Regions from separate parts of the Paenibacillus sp. MMO-177 genome, predicted to be linked through region 1. Evidence: a T-box and tRNA genes for the amino acid it is inferred to sense, from the RefSeq annotation. Region 1 holds a T-box; the other holds one or more tRNA genes.
The links. A T-box is a leader RNA that pairs with one kind of tRNA and senses whether it is charged. The one in region 1 lies ahead of argS (arginine--tRNA ligase), so its partner is inferred to be a tRNA-Arg.
Positions count from the first base shown of each region.

Region 2: it has a tRNA-Arg gene. The T-box ahead of argS (arginine--tRNA ligase) is inferred to sense a tRNA for this amino acid. The anticodon was not compared.

Region 1 covers NZ_JBBCUR010000001.1:1,027,396-1,035,019, reverse strand. Annotated here, with positions in the region: gene WFK81_RS04560 (LLM class flavin-dependent oxidoreductase) at 1-893, opposite strand, end outside; gene WFK81_RS04555 (hypothetical protein) at 1,077-1,355, shown strand; gene argS (arginine--tRNA ligase) at 1,766-3,460, opposite strand; T-box leader at 3,517-3,770, opposite strand; gene WFK81_RS04545 (thioredoxin family protein) at 3,810-4,133, opposite strand; gene WFK81_RS04540 (L-lactate dehydrogenase) at 4,184-5,137, opposite strand; gene WFK81_RS04535 (ABC transporter permease) at 5,695-6,648, shown strand; gene WFK81_RS04530 (carbohydrate ABC transporter permease) at 6,700-7,614, shown strand.
Region 2 covers NZ_JBBCUR010000019.1:23,392-31,015, forward strand. Annotated here, with positions in the region: gene rapZ (RNase adapter RapZ) at 1-402, shown strand, start outside; gene WFK81_RS29925 (gluconeogenesis factor YvcK family protein) at 415-1,401, shown strand; gene whiA (DNA-binding protein WhiA) at 1,409-2,338, shown strand; gene WFK81_RS29935 (HPr family phosphocarrier protein) at 2,494-2,763, shown strand; gene clpP (ATP-dependent Clp endopeptidase proteolytic subunit ClpP) at 2,902-3,483, opposite strand; tRNA gene WFK81_RS29945 (tRNA-Arg) at 3,655-3,729, opposite strand; gene WFK81_RS29950 (sugar-binding transcriptional regulator) at 3,976-5,022, shown strand; gene gap (type I glyceraldehyde-3-phosphate dehydrogenase) at 5,100-6,104, shown strand; gene WFK81_RS29960 (phosphoglycerate kinase) at 6,305-7,486, shown strand; gene tpiA (triose-phosphate isomerase) at 7,525-7,624, shown strand, end outside.

The DNA of each region.
Region 1 (7,624 bases):
TTCAGGATGCCGGCTTTTACCTGTTCCGGCGTGCCGATAACTCTCCGCTCGCGAGCCCGGTTAATCCGGTACAGGTCGGACTCCGTATACGGATAATCGTAGGCCGTCTTTACGGAAGGGAAGCTGAGCTGGTCTACGCCGTTCTCCAGCAGCAGGAAGAACAGATCCGTGCTGAGCGCAAGCTCGTTTGCCTCTTCCTCGGTATCCGCGCAAATGGCAAGCACGGCGATCATCGAAAGCGGCTTGTCGTACAGCACGGACGGTTCGAAGTTTTCATGGTAATGCTTCATCGCGGTCTCGCCGCCCGGCGTACCGAAAAACTGCGCAAACGCGTAGTTCGTTCCAAGCTGCGCGGCAATCCGGGCGCTCTCATAGCTGGAGCCAAGCAGCCAGACCTCGGGAACCTGCTCGATTGCAGGAGCGGCATGCAGTCCGGCAAAAGGATGGCCTTCCGGCATTTTTCCCCGGAGGTAACCGATTAAATCGATAATTTGCTGTGGATACTTGTTAATATCCACAAACTTGTTTTCCTGAAGCGCACGGGTCGCCGTTGGCATGCCGCCAGGGGCGCGGCCAAGGCCAACATCGATGCGGCCCGGATGAAGAGCTTCGAGCAGCTTGAAGTTCTCGGCAACCTTGTAGGAGCTGTAATGAGGCAGCATGATGCCGCCGGAGCCTACGCGGATGCGCGAGGTTGCCGCGGCCAGATGGGCGATCAGAATCTCCGGGCTGGAGAAGGATAGCATTTTGCCGGCATGATGCTCGGAGATCCAGTAACGGCCGTATCCGAGTTTTTCCGCTTCTTGTGCAAGACGGGTCGTGTCCGCCAGCGTGGAAGCCGCATTCTGTCCTTCGTTAATATGTGACTGGTCGAGAATACCCAGTTTGATCATGAGTGCGGTGCACCTCCTGTGCATGTAAGTATGTGCAACCTTGATTATACCCTAATTCGCGAACTGTTACAAAAATAAGTACAGTAGGCGTTAGGGCCGCATCCCATGCCGCAAATATTGACTTCAGGCGCTATAAAGGGTATTATTACACAAGCTTGAATACGAAAAGTAAGGGTGAAGATCTTGAATTCGAAACTTCAAATTAAGAGCGTAACCTTAGCGGACAAAGACCTGAAATCCGGTTTATTCCAGTACATTATGACGCTTGCCGACGGCTCCAGAGCAAGACTTTTCTACAGCAACAAGCCAGAGTGGCATCTGACAGGCGTAACGCGTCTGCTCAACGTTCCATGCCCGCTGTGCATGAAAGACTACTACTGCGGCTGCTTTGAGAAAAATGCAGAGCTGTTCGACCGTCAAGTGAATGAGCATGATTTTATTCCTGCTTCCATGAGAGCTTAAGCTTTCTAAAAATGATGAAACGGCTTCTGCCAGGCGTGAACCATTGTCCGCAAGGACGGTGATTCACTCCGGCAGAAGCCGTTTGTCGTTATGATGATTACGAGACGATATTTATTCCAGCGCTCCGCATACGCATTCGGTAGGGGTCACTTTTGCATGCACGCTGAAACAAGGTTCGTCTCCCAAACTCCCCGATATTCCTGATCCCACTCAGATCGGAGTCAAATGGATCCCGATTTCGGAGCTGCCTGCCATTGTGCTGTATCCGGAGATTCAAGCGGATATCATCCATTATTGCCGTGGAGAGGCTTACCGCAATTATGTGGAGGAATACGAGATTCAACAAAGAAAGCTATAATCAAACGGAAGGGGCAGGTCCGCAGTCAATAGGCGTCTGCCCCTTTGTGCATTTACATCTCCTTCAGCGGTCTGACTCCCAGCAGCTTTAGTCCGTCCTCGAGAGTTTCGGCCGTCATGCGGACAAGCGCCAGCTTCGCGGCTTGTTCGGCTGTATTGCCGGTAATGATCTTCTCGTGGTGATAGAACCGGTTGAACGTCTGCGCGAGCTCGATGAGGTAACGGGCTAAGATGGAAGGTTCATAACGCTGCGCCGCTTGCGCGAGCGCATCCGGGTAGCGCATCAAAGCCTTCGCCAGCTGCCAGGATTGATCGCCTTCGGCATAGTGGTAATCGGCAGCTACAGCATGTTGACCAGGTTCAACAGGAACACCGCTGCCTGCTCTGCGCAGCAGGCTTTGCGTTCTTGCATAAGTGTATTGCACGTAAGGACCCGTTTCGCCTTCGAAGTTAACGACGTCTTCGAGGGAGAAGTTTACTTCATGAAGACGCGAGTGGAGCAGGTCGCCAAAGATAACGGCGCCTACGCCAACGGCTTCCGCAACATTGGCTTTACCCGCGAGGTTAGGGTTCTTTTCCTCAATAATGCACAGAGCATGCGCCGCCGCTTCATCCAGCACATCCTCCAGGAAGACGACCTTGCCTCTGCGGGTAGACATTTTTTGCCCGTCCATCAGCATGAGGCCAAACGGAATATGCTTGCACTCTTTCGCCCAATCAAAGCCCATCCGCCCGAGCACCAGGAATAACTGGCGGAAATGCAAGGATTGCTCCGCGCCAACCACATACAGCAGCTCATTGCCCTGCATCTGATCGTGCCGGTAGATCGCGGTGGCTAGATCGCGCGTGGCGTAGATCGAGGTGCCGTCGGATTTTTTGATAATGCAGGGCGGCAGTCCTTCTTCGTCCAGCCGCACTACTAACGCGCCGTCGCTCTCTTCGAGCAAGCCTTGACGGTTCAACCGATCCACTACCGCATCCATTTTATCGTTATAGAAGCTTTCCCCAAGGTAATGGTCAAAAGCCACGCCAAGGCGGTCGTACAGCTTGTTGAAGGCGGCCAGACTGTCCTCGATAAACATGCGCCAATAGCGGTTGGCTTCCGGGTCGCCGCTCTCCAGCTTGACGAACCATTCCCGTGCTTCCGCCTCCAGCTCCGACTGGAGCTGCGCTTCCTCATGGAAACGGACATAAAGCTCGAGGTAGGCTTTAATCGGATCCTCGGCTTTGCCGGCGGGGTCTCCCCATTTCAGGTAAGCCGTAATCATTTTGCCGAATTGCGTGCCCCAGTCGCCTAGATGATTAACGTTAACCGTGTCGTAGCCCACCTTGCGGAGCAGGTTGTAAAGGGCGTTGCCAATCATCGTCGAGCGTAAATGCCCGATGCCAAACGGCTTGGCGATATTGGGGGAGGACATGTCGATAATGACGCGCTTGCCTCCGCCAATCTCCGGTATTCGCGCTCCGCCATCCAGCACGAATTGTTCGATCACCGCGGCGCGGTTGAACTTGAAGTTAAGGTAGGGACCGGCAGCGGATATCGTCCACTGGCTGCTCTCCGGCAGGGTAGCTGCTAATTGGCCGGCGATTTGCGCCGGGCTTTGCTTCATTAGCTTTGACAAGGCAAAGCAGGGAAAAGCGACGTCTCCGAGCTGCTCGTTAGGAGGGAACTCCAGAAGCTCCGCAATTTGCTGGATCGAAAGGGCGCAGTGCTCCGCCAGACTGGCGGCAATTTTTTCTTTTAACATAAGGGTAAGCCTCCTGAAAAAATGGTAGCAAAATAAAAACATAAAACCCCCGTCTCGTAAGAGACGGGGGTTAATCCCGTGGTGCCACTCTTGTTGCTTATAAGCAGGCGGAAGTGTTAAATAAACGCGCTGCTATAAGCATCTCGCCGTTGTAACGGTACTGAACCGGGCTGGCCTACTGTAAATGAAATTCCGTTCGGCGAGCCATCTCCCGGGTCCTCTTCGCAAAAGGCGCCATCGCCGGCTTTCACCAACCCGGCTCGCTGCTCATGGTCATCATCTTCGCTACTGTCCCGTTCCTCGATGTTATATAACGACCATCATACTTGATGTTATCTGAATAATCAATCTATTGTTTCGTTCTATGGCTAAGAATTTGAATAAACGACATGCAGGCCACGAAAGTCCGCATCACCGTAATCGGCTCGCCATCCTTATACAAGGCCATGGCGGGAACGGCGCGCAGCTCAAGCGGGGCGGCTGTCTGCGGGAACAGGTCGACGTTAACCGAAGCGACAGTCATTTCTCTGCGAAGAGAAGGGATGGCGGCCTCGAGCTCTCCGGCAATCGTATGGCATGGCGTGCAGAAGGTGCTGCGGTACAGAACAAGCACGGAGCCTCCGCTTGCGATTGCTTCCCGAAGCTGTTGATCAGTGAGCTGGTTCAAAGACATAAGATACGATCTCCCGGATATTAAGAATAGGAATGATGCCCTTCATTGTATCATCCCAGCCTCAACTGCTCAATTGCTTCGCGAATGATACGGCAGGAAAATGCCATCTGCTCATCTTCCTCCGGCGTCAAATTAAGCTCAACGATTTCTTTGGCGCCGCTACGGGTAATGATGGCGGGAACGCCTGCCGCAATGCCCGTCTCGTTGTATTCCTGCTCGAGAATGGAAGAGACGGCGATGATGCGATGCTCATCGTTCAGAACGGAGCGGGTAATGTAGGCGAGCGCATTGCCGATGCCGTAGTGGGTGGAGCCCATGCGGGTGTAAATTTCCCAGCCTGCGTTTTTGGTCTGCTCGGCAATTTCACTCAGCTTGAGATGTCCGAACCGGACTGGATGCTGGGTAAGAATATCCCGAATCGGCTTGCCTCCAATCGTCACATGCGACCATGCCGGGAATTGGGATTCTCCGTGTTCACCCAGCACGTAGCCGTGCACGCTGCGCGGATCAACGGTGAAATGCTCGCAGAGCAGCGTTTTGAGCCGGGCGGAGTCTATGGATGTGCCGGATCCTATAACCTGGCTGCGGGGCAGTCCTGACAATTTCCATACGGCGTAAGTAACCACGTCAACCGGATTAGCCGCCGCGAGAAAAATACCGTTAAACCCGCTGTCCATAATCCGCGGAATGATATGGCCATAAATATCGGCAACCTCGCTTAGCGTGCCCATCCGGTCCTGGCCCTTTGGCGGATATCCCCCGGCCGATAGAATAACGACGTCCATATCCGAGCAATCCTCGTACGTGCCGGTATAAATCTTCGTGCGGGAGTGGATAAAATCCATGCCATGCGACATGTCGAGCGCTTGCGCCGCCGCGCGGTCAGGCGTCCGTCCAATCAGCATGATCTCATCGCATATCGACTGATTGATGAGGGAATACGCGCAGCTTGAACCTACGTTGCCCACGCCGACGATCGCTACCTTGCGCGCTTTGCTTCTCATGCCCATCCAGCCCCTTGCCCCAAATGTTGTTACTTCTAGTATATGGGCTTGCATACCAATCATGTGACGGCGAAGTTACGGTCGTGTTTGTCCTTCTTCCATTGCGGTTAGCCGGACGAACATAGGTTGTGAGCATGGCGCCTTCCTTGCACGACCATGTCAAAAGTCTTGCCGCGAAAACGAACATTGGCGTTAATGCGACCTAAAACTCCATGAATCTACACATTACGACAAATATATTAAATATATTATATAGATTTATGGAGATTAGGGTAGGCTAGAAATCGAAAGAAATACCCATATTTTATTTAAAAAATAAGCTTATTTGCCCGAATAATCCCTAAAATCGTTCGATGGTCGTATTGATTGTATATATTAAATATATTATATTATTATTAGGTGTAACCGCTTTCAAGATATGAATAAAATGTGGCCGATTCCGCAATTGAACTAGCACGCTGCTTTTAAGCCTAAGCAATTGCTTAAGAAGTATGAATTGTATTACTGGCAAAAGCCTGGCCGTCGAGTGTTATTCATTTTAGGAGGTGGAAGAGACAATGATCGTGAATGAGGCAAAAGTCGAAGTCATGCCGATCCCGAAAAAAAAGAGCCAGACTTGGTCTAGAGTTTGGTATTTCAGGCATGCGTACTTGTTTATGCTTCCGGCTGTTATTTGGTATTTGGTGTTCAGCTATTATCCGATGTATGGCGTTTTGATCGCATTTAAAGATTTCAAGTACAACCTCGGAATAATGGGAAGTCCATGGGAGGGACTGCGGTTTTTCAAGCAGTTCTTGAACGATTCCAACTTTTATTCCGTCCTCAAAAATACGCTGTCGATCAGCGGCCTTAAGCTGTTGTTCGGATTTCCGGCGCCGCTTGTTCTCGCTTTAATGCTTAATGCCGTGATGCGCAGCAAAATAAAGCGGATTTTTCAAACGATTTCTTACCTGCCGCATTTTGTATCCTGGGTCGTTGTCGTGACGCTGATGCAAAAGATTCTTTCTCCCAACGTTGGTCTTGTGAATGACATCCGCGAAAAAATGGGACTCGACTCGATCTTTTTTATGGGAATGCCGTCCTTATTTTATCCTCTGGTTATCACTTCCGACATCTGGAAAGGCATTGGCTGGGGATCCATCATTTATTTGGCCGCACTGACCAACATTGATCCGCACTTGTATGAAGCTGCGGAGATGGACGGGGCGGGCCGCTGGAGCAAGCTGTTTAAAATCACGCTTCCAACCTTGGTGCCTACGATCGGCATTCTGCTGATCTTCTCCTTAAGCGGCATTCTGAATGCCGGGTTTGACCAAATATGGCTAATGCAGACGCCTGCTACGTTAAGCGTCTCTGAGATATTGGACACCTACGTGCTCAAGACGGGTATCCAGCAAGGGCAATTCGCTTATTCCACGGCGATCGGCTTATTCAAATCGGCCATCTCGCTGATCCTCATTATTACGGTTAACAAGATAGCCAAGAAGGTAAGCGACGTGTCTTTATGGTGAGGAAAGTCAGAACGGCCATTTGGGTGATAATTCATTTCAGGAGGTGCGGGAATGGGCACGAGAAGAATGTCGGCAGCCGATAAAATATATTCGACCTTGAATTATACCGTGCTGCTCCTATTTTGCCTGACGGCACTCTACCCCTTTATTTATTTTTTGGCGCTTTCGTTTAATGACGGCTATGACGCCATGAAAGGCGGCATTTACTTTTACCCCCGCGTATTTACGCTTGAGAACTATTCCAAGGCATTTAATAATCCGCAGGTCTTGAACGCCTTTTGGATTTCCATTTCACGGACGGTAATCGTTACCCTGTGTTCCGTCATGCTGACCTCCTTGCTCGCTTACGGCCTTTCGCGGAAAGGTCTGCCGGGAAGGAAATACATCGTCTTTTTCTTCTTCTTTACGACCTTGTTCAGCGGCGGATTGATTCCGACTTTCATCTTGTACCGGCAAATTCATATTATCGATACGTATTGGGTGCTGGTGCTGCCCGTGCTGTACGACTTTTTTAACGCGATTGTGATGAAAACGTTCTTTGACGGGATCCCTCCCAGCTTGTCGGAGTCGGCCCGAATCGACGGGGCAAGCGAGCTGCAGGTGTTTGCTCGTATCATTCTCCCGCTATCCATGCCGGTACTCGCAACCATAGCTTTGTTTGTAGGGGTTGGCGTATGGAACGACTGGTTTACCGGGCAGTTCTTCATCTCGAAAGAAAACCTTCAGCCTGCGGCGACGTTCCTGAACAAAATGATCAGCGAAGCGTCCTTCCAGACCATGACGGGTTCAAGCGGCGGTTCGACTATCCAAAACATGAGCCAATCCCAAATGGAGCTGCGGGGCGTAACGCCAGAAGCGCTTCGAATGACGTTTGTCATTATCATTACCACTCCGATCCTCTGCGTGTATCCGTTCCTTCAAAGGTTCTTCGTAAAGGGCGTGCTGGTAGGTTCGCTCAAAGAGTAGTCGCGAGGGG
Region 2 (7,624 bases), on a different contig from region 1:
ACGAACTTGGAGAACAACAGCCTTTCGGTGAATGTGACCTCCTTCGGGTTCAAATACGGCATTCCGATCGATGCCGATTTGATTTACGACGTGCGCTTTTTGCCTAATCCGCATTATGTGGATCATTTGCGCCCGAACACCGGACAAAATCCGGAAGTCTACGATTATGTGATGAAATGGCCGGAGACGCAAGCCTTCCTGACCAAGCTGCTCGATATGCTTCAGTTTCTTCTCCCTCTTTACCATAAAGAAGGCAAGAGTCAGGTTGTTATCGGCATCGGGTGTACGGGCGGCAAACACCGCTCGGTTGCGATTGCAGAATATTTGGGTCGCATGCTCGGCAGCAGCGATACGGAACGGGTACGCGTCAGCCACCGCGATGCTGACCGTGATAAGCATTGACGGGGTGATTGGATGCAGAATAGGCATAAAGTTATAAGGCGGCCTAAGATCGTTGTAGTAGGCGGCGGAACCGGCTTGTCGGTGATGCTGCGGGGGCTTAAGGAGAAGCCCCTTGATATTACAGCAATCGTAACGGTCGCCGATGACGGGGGCAGCTCGGGAGTACTGCGCAATGAACTGCAGATCCCGCCTCCGGGCGACATCCGCAACGTTATTATGGCGCTTGCGGATGCGGAGCCGCTATTGACGGAAGTGCTTCAATACCGTTTCTCGAGCGGCACCGGATTAGCTGGGCATAGTCTGGGTAATCTGATGTTAGCTGCGATGACGGATATTGCCGGCGATTTCGTTACGGGCGTCCGCGAGCTCAGCAAGGTATTGGCCGTGCGGGGACGCGTGCTTCCTGCCGCGGGCCGGGCTATCGTGCTGAAGGCCGAGATGGCTGACGGTACCATTGTTGTCGGGGAATCCATGATTCCGAAAGCGGGCAAGAAGATTAAGCGGGTTTTTGTAGAGCCCGATCACGTAGAGCCCCTTCCGGAGGCTATTGAAGCCATTGAGCAAGCCGATGCGATTCTCATTGGTCCAGGCAGCTTATATACGAGTATTATTCCGAATCTGCTCGTACCTAAGTTAGCGCGGGCCATTGTAGATTCAACGGCTGTTAAACTGTTTGTCTGCAATGTGATGACACAGCCGGGAGAGACCGATGGATATTCGGTCAGCGATCATCTTAAGGCCGTGCAGGACCATATCGGGCATAAACTATTTGACTATGTGCTGGTTAACGACGGTGAAATATCGCCGGAGGTGGCGGAAAAGTATGCGGAAATGGGTTCTACTCAGGTAGACCTGGATATAGACGAAGTAAACCGGTTGGGATATGAAATCATCTCCGACCGCCTCGTGCTGTACCGGACGTTTCTGCGGCATGACGCAGAACGGCTTAGTCATCATATTTATAAATTAGTGGAAAACTGGATGTTAAGAAAGAGGTGAACAAGCGATGTCATTTGCGGCCCAAACGAAGAAAGAGCTGACGATGATTGAGGCGGATACTTGCTGCGAACGTGCTGAATTGTCCGCGCTCATTCGAATGAATGGCTCGGTCAGCGTCTCCAGCCGCAAAGTCGTCCTCGACATCTCAACCGAAAACGCGGCTATTGCCCGCCGGATCTACTCCTTGGTGAAGAAGCATTTTGAAGTGCATACGGAACTGCTCGTCCGCAAAAAAATGCGACTCAAAAAAAATAATGTATATATCGTCAGAATCCCGACGAAGGTACAGGAAATACTAAGTGAGCTGCGAATTGTATCCGAGGGCTTCGTGTTTAACTTGGGCATTGATAAGGAAATCATCAAGAAGCCGTGCTGCAAGCGATCCTATCTGCGCGGAGCATTCCTTGCCGGGGGCTCGGTCAACAACCCGGAGGGTTCTTCCTACCATCTTGAAATTTCATCGATGTACGAAGAGCACTGCTCGGCGCTGGTTGAGCTGGCGAACAAGTTTGAGTTGAACGCAAGATGTATCGAACGTAAGAAGGGCTTTGTGTTCTACATCAAAGAGGGCGAGAAAATTATCGAGCTGCTTAACATTATTGGCGCCCATCAGGCATTGTTCAAATTCGAGGATGTCCGCATTATGCGCGACATGCGGAACTCGGTTAACCGAATCGTGAACTGCGAAACGGCCAACCTGAACAAAACGATCGGCGCGGCGGTCAGGCAAATCGATAATATCAAGCTGCTGCAGAAGGAAATCGGATTAAACAATCTTCCCGATAAGCTTAGAGAGGTTGCCGAAATCAGGCTCCAGCATCCGGATATGAACCTGAAGGAAGTCGGCGAGATGCTGAAGGGCACCGTAAGCAAATCGGGCGTTAACCATCGGCTGCGGAAAATTGATGAACTTGCGGAAAAAATCCGCAACGGCTAAACTTTTATCCTAGTGCATCAGATGGTATAATGATATAATATGAACAAAAAGTCTTATACAAGGTATAACACTGCTTTTTAAAGTTATTAATCATGTCAGGCTGAGCATTGAAGCGAAATTGCCAGACTTATTATAGTATAGGGGGTATGGTTACCATGACAAGGCTACCGGTTGTCGTTCGTCTTAAAACAGGTTTGCACGCTAGACCTGCCGCATTATTCGTTCAAGAAGCGAACAAATTTTCCTCCGAAGTATTTGTTGAGAAAGACGACAAGAAAGTAAACGCAAAATCCATTATGGGTATCATGAGCCTTGCGATCAGCTCGGGCACAGAGATTCATATCAGCGCAGAGGGTTCGGATGCAGAACAGGCTGTAAACGCTTTAGTCGCGCTCGTCAGCAAAGAAGAGCTGGAGAACCAATAAGATTCAATTTAATTCGACAAAAAGGGGGTTGTCCCAAGTCATTTCGGATGACAGAGGGATAGTCCTTTTTTTATTTCAAATAAAGACAAAAAGAAAAGCGGCTGTCCAGGTTATCGCCTGTACAGCCGCTTTTTATATTTAGATACGCTCGATTACTTTGTCAACCAGACCGTATTGACGCGCTTCTTCCGCGCTCATGAAGTAATCGCGGTCGGTATCCTTCTCAATACGCTCGAGAGGTTGTCCCGAACGCTCAGCCAGGATGCCGTTCAGCTTGTCGCGCATTTTGATAATGCGGCGTGCGCGGATTTCGATATCGCTTGCTTGACCTTCAGCGCCGCCAAGCGGTTGATGGATCATCACTTCGCTGTTCGGGAGCGCATAACGTTTGCCTTTGGCGCCGGCCGTGAGCAGGAAAGCGCCCATCGATGCCGCCATGCCGACGCAAATCGTCGAGACATCGGGTTTAATGTATTGCATCGTATCATAGATAGCCATGCCTGCCGTGATGGAACCGCCAGGGCTGTTAATGTAGAGAGAAATATCTTTCTCAGGATCTTCTGCTGCAAGGAACAGCATCTGAGCAATAATGGAGTTGGCTACCACATCGTTTACGCCTGACCCGAGGAAGATGATGCGATCCTTCAGAAGGCGGGAGTAAATGTCGTAAGCGCGTTCTCCGCGATTGCTCTGTTCAATAACCATAGGAACGAAATTCATATCCAACCAAGTCCCCTCCTCAAAATAGCAAAGATGGTATTACTGATTCCCATTCTAGCTGATGATCAAACAAAAGTCAAAGATAGTCAAACTCATTTTTTGTGCCAAACAAAAAAACCGCCCTCATGGAGGACGGTTCACGTTTATGTATAGCGTTAAGGTAAAGTTGAATGGCGCGCCCGCTAGGAATCGAACCTAGATCTCAGGCTCCGGAGGCCTACGTCATATCCATTGGACCACGGGCGCTTAATGCATAATAAAGCAACAGCAAAACTTAGTATACGCGATTCAATTGTAGAAAGCAAGGCAGATGAGAAAAATAAATTTGAGCAAATCGTGAATACAAACGCTTTCATCGGCGATTGCTTACTTGCCATGTGAATTGTTTTTAGCTAAAATAAAGGTGGGACTTAAAGTGAGTATGCGGGACGTTTAACGTCCATCCCCTGAAAGCCCATTACGCCTATTAACGGGTGGAGTGAAGACTAGAGGATGCGTCACATTATTGAGCTGCAGCAGCAGCTTCTCCCAGATTTGCTTGACGTAATGAAGAAGCGTTACTCGATATTGCGCCAAGTGATGTTGTCCGATCTGATCGGCCGGAGGACGCTCGCCAATTCCTTAGGGATGACGGAACGGGTGCTCAGGGCGGAGACGGATTTTCTGAAATCGCAAGGTCTGCTGGAAATTCATGCGGCGGGAATGCGGATCAGCGAAGCGGGCAAGCAATTGCTTGAGCAATTGGAGCCCTTCTACAAGACGTTATTCGGCTTGTCCGATCTGGAAGAGAAGATCAGAAGTCATTTCGGATTATCGCAGGTCATTGTTGTAGCAGGCGATTCCGAGGATTCGGAGCAATCGAAGCGGGAGCTCGGAAGAGCGGCTTGCCAGGTGCTTCGCAAAGTGATGGAGCCTAACGATGTCGTGGCCGTAACCGGCGGAACGACCATCGCTCAAGTCGCCAACCAACTAACTTCGACAACGCCGTTGAAGAACAACTGGTTTGTACCGGCGAGAGGCGGACTTGGAGAAAGTCTCGATTATCAAGCCAATACCATTGCATCGACAATGGCTAAGCGTACAGGCGCCAATTACCGGATGCTCCATGTGCCGGATCATCTGGGCGACGAAGCTTACGCATCCATGATGCAGGAACCGAATATCCGCGATATTGTCGAGGTTGTCCGAAGCGCCCGAATCGTCGTGCACGGGATCGGGGACGCTATGGTGATGGCCCGGCGCAGAAAGCTGAATCCTGAACTGGTGAAGGCGATGGCCGCGGATGGCGCATTGGCTGAAGCTTTTGGTTTTTATTTCAACAAGAACGGCGAAGTCGTTCACAAAATGCAGACCGTAGGATTACGACTCGAAGATATTGTGAAGACTGAAGTTGTTATAGGAGTGGCTGGCGGCCATAGCAAAGGCGAAGCTATAGCAGCCATTATGAAATTTGGGCACAATGATGTGCTTGTCACCGATGAAGCGGCAGCTCTTGAGATGTCCGCCATTATCGAAGAACAGCAGCAATCGTTATCTTAACGATTTGCGGCAGGCTCTGCTGCAGAACGTTTTGAAATATATACCATAGTCATTTAAAAGCTTAGGAGGAATTTAAAATGGTTAAAATTGGTATTAACGGATTTGGTCGTATCGGTCGTAACGTGTTCCGCGCATCGCTGAACAACCCTAATGTTGAGGTAGTAGCGGTAAACGACCTGACTGACACTAAAACACTTGCACACCTGCTGAAATATGACACAACTCATGGCACTCTTGATGCTACAGTTGAAGCAAAAGAAGGCGCAATTATCGTTAACGGCAAAGAAATCAAAGTATTTGCTGAGCGTAACCCTGAGAACCTGGCATGGGGCTCCGTAGGCGCAGAAATCGTTGTTGAATCCACTGGTATCTTCACAGCGAAAGAAAAAGCCGAGCTTCACCTTAAAGGCGGCGCTAAAAAAGTTATCATCTCCGCTCCTGCAACTAACGAAGACATCACAATCGTTATGGGCGTTAACGAAGACAAGTACGATGCTGCATCGCACACTGTAATTTCCAACGCTTCTTGCACAACAAACTGTCTTGCTCCATTCGCAAAAGTATTGAACGACAAATTCGGTATCGTTAAAGGTATGATGACTACAATTCACTCGTACACAAACGACCAATCCGTACTGGACGTTCCGCACAAAGACCTGCGTCGTGCTCGCGCGGCTGCTGAGAACATCATTCCTTCGTCCACAGGCGCTGCAAAAGCGGTATCCCTGGTTCTGCCGGAACTGAAAGGCAAACTGAACGGCATGGCTATGCGCGTTCCTACGCCTAACGTTTCCGTAACTGACCTGGTTGCTGAACTGAAAGTTAACGTTACTGTTGAAGAAGTTAACGCAGCTCTGAAAGAAGCTTCCGAAGGCGCTCTTAAAGGCATTCTGAACTACAACGAACTGCCACTGGTATCCAGCGACTACAACAGCGACCCAGCTTCCTCCACAATCGACGCTCTGTCGACTATGGTAGTAGAAGGCAACATGGTTAAAGTTATCTCCTGGTACGACAACGAGTGGGGCTACTCGAACCGTGTAGTTGACCTCGCTGCATTCGTGGCAAGCAAAGGTCTGTAAGATACACACGCTATTCCACAATTGCATGGAACGCTTTCGTTCCGGAGCTTAATGCTCCGGGATACGCTTAGTCTGCGGCTCCACTTAAGTGGATATTAGGCGAAGGCGTTCCTTCTTGCGAGAAGGAACGCCTTTTTTGCTGCTGTTAAAGGCTTTATCTCATATATGCTTTCAACTTCATAATCAGGGAGGCAACACCATTGAATAAGAAAAGTGTTCGTGACGTAGAAGTAGCAGGCAAACGCGTATTTGTACGCGTCGATTTCAACGTACCACTCGAAGATGGCAAAATTACCGACGACAAGCGTATCCGCGAAACGCTTCCTACGATCAACTATTTGATCGAAAAAGGCGCTAAAGTTATCCTCGCGAGCCACCTTGGCCGTCCAAACGGTGAAGTGGTTGAAGAACTGCGTCACACAGCTTCTGCCGTACGTCTGTCCGAGCTTCTTGGCAAACCGGTTGTAAAAGCTAACGACTCCGTTGGTGAAGAAGTGAAAGCACAAGTTAACGCGCTGAATAACGGCGACGTACTCTTGCTTGAGAACGTTCGTTTCCACGCTGGCGAAGAAAAGAACGATCCGGAACTGGCTAAGCAATTCGCCGAGCTGGCTGACTTGTTCGTAAACGATGCATTTGGTGCTGCTCACCGCGCCCACGCTTCGACAGAAGGCATTGCGCACTACCTGCCTGCCGTATCGGGTCTCTTGATGGAGCGCGAGCTTGATGTTCTCGGCAAAGCGCTGAACAACCCTGAGCGTCCTTTCACGGCGATCGTTGGCGGTTCGAAAGTAAAAGACAAAATCGACGTTATCAACAAAATGATCGAGATCGCTGATAACATCATCATCGGCGGCGGCTTGTCTTACACCTTCTTTAAAGCGCAAGGCCATGAAATCGGCCAATCGCTCGTTGACAACTCCAAGCTTGATCTGGCTCTTGAGTTCATCGAGAAAGCAAAATCGCTCGGCAAAAACTTCCTGATTCCGGTTGATATCGTTATTACTGACGAGTTCAGCAAAGACGCAAACACAAAGATCGTTGACGTTGACGGCATCCCTGCTGACTGGGAAGGCATCGACATCGGTCCTAAAACTCGCGAAATTTACGCTGACGTGATCAAAAACTCCAAGCTGGTTGTTTGGAACGGACCAATGGGCGTATTCGAGATCGAGCCATTCTCCCACGGTACGCGTGCGGTTGCTAACGCTTGCGCGGAAACAGCCGGTTACACGGTAATCGGCGGCGGCGACTCCGCTGCGGCTGCTGAGAAATTCGGCGTAGCTGACAAAATGGATCACATCTCGACTGGCGGCGGCGCTTCCCTGGAGTTCATGGAAGGCAAAGCACTTCCGGGCGTTGTAGCTCTTAACGATAAATAAGATAGAAATCTATAATTTTAGAAACGAGGGAATATACGATGAGCAGAACACCTATCATTGCAGGTAACTGGAAAATGTTCAAAACCGTTTCCGAAGCTGTATCGTTCTTCTCCGAAGTGAAAGGCAAGGCTGAGGTTG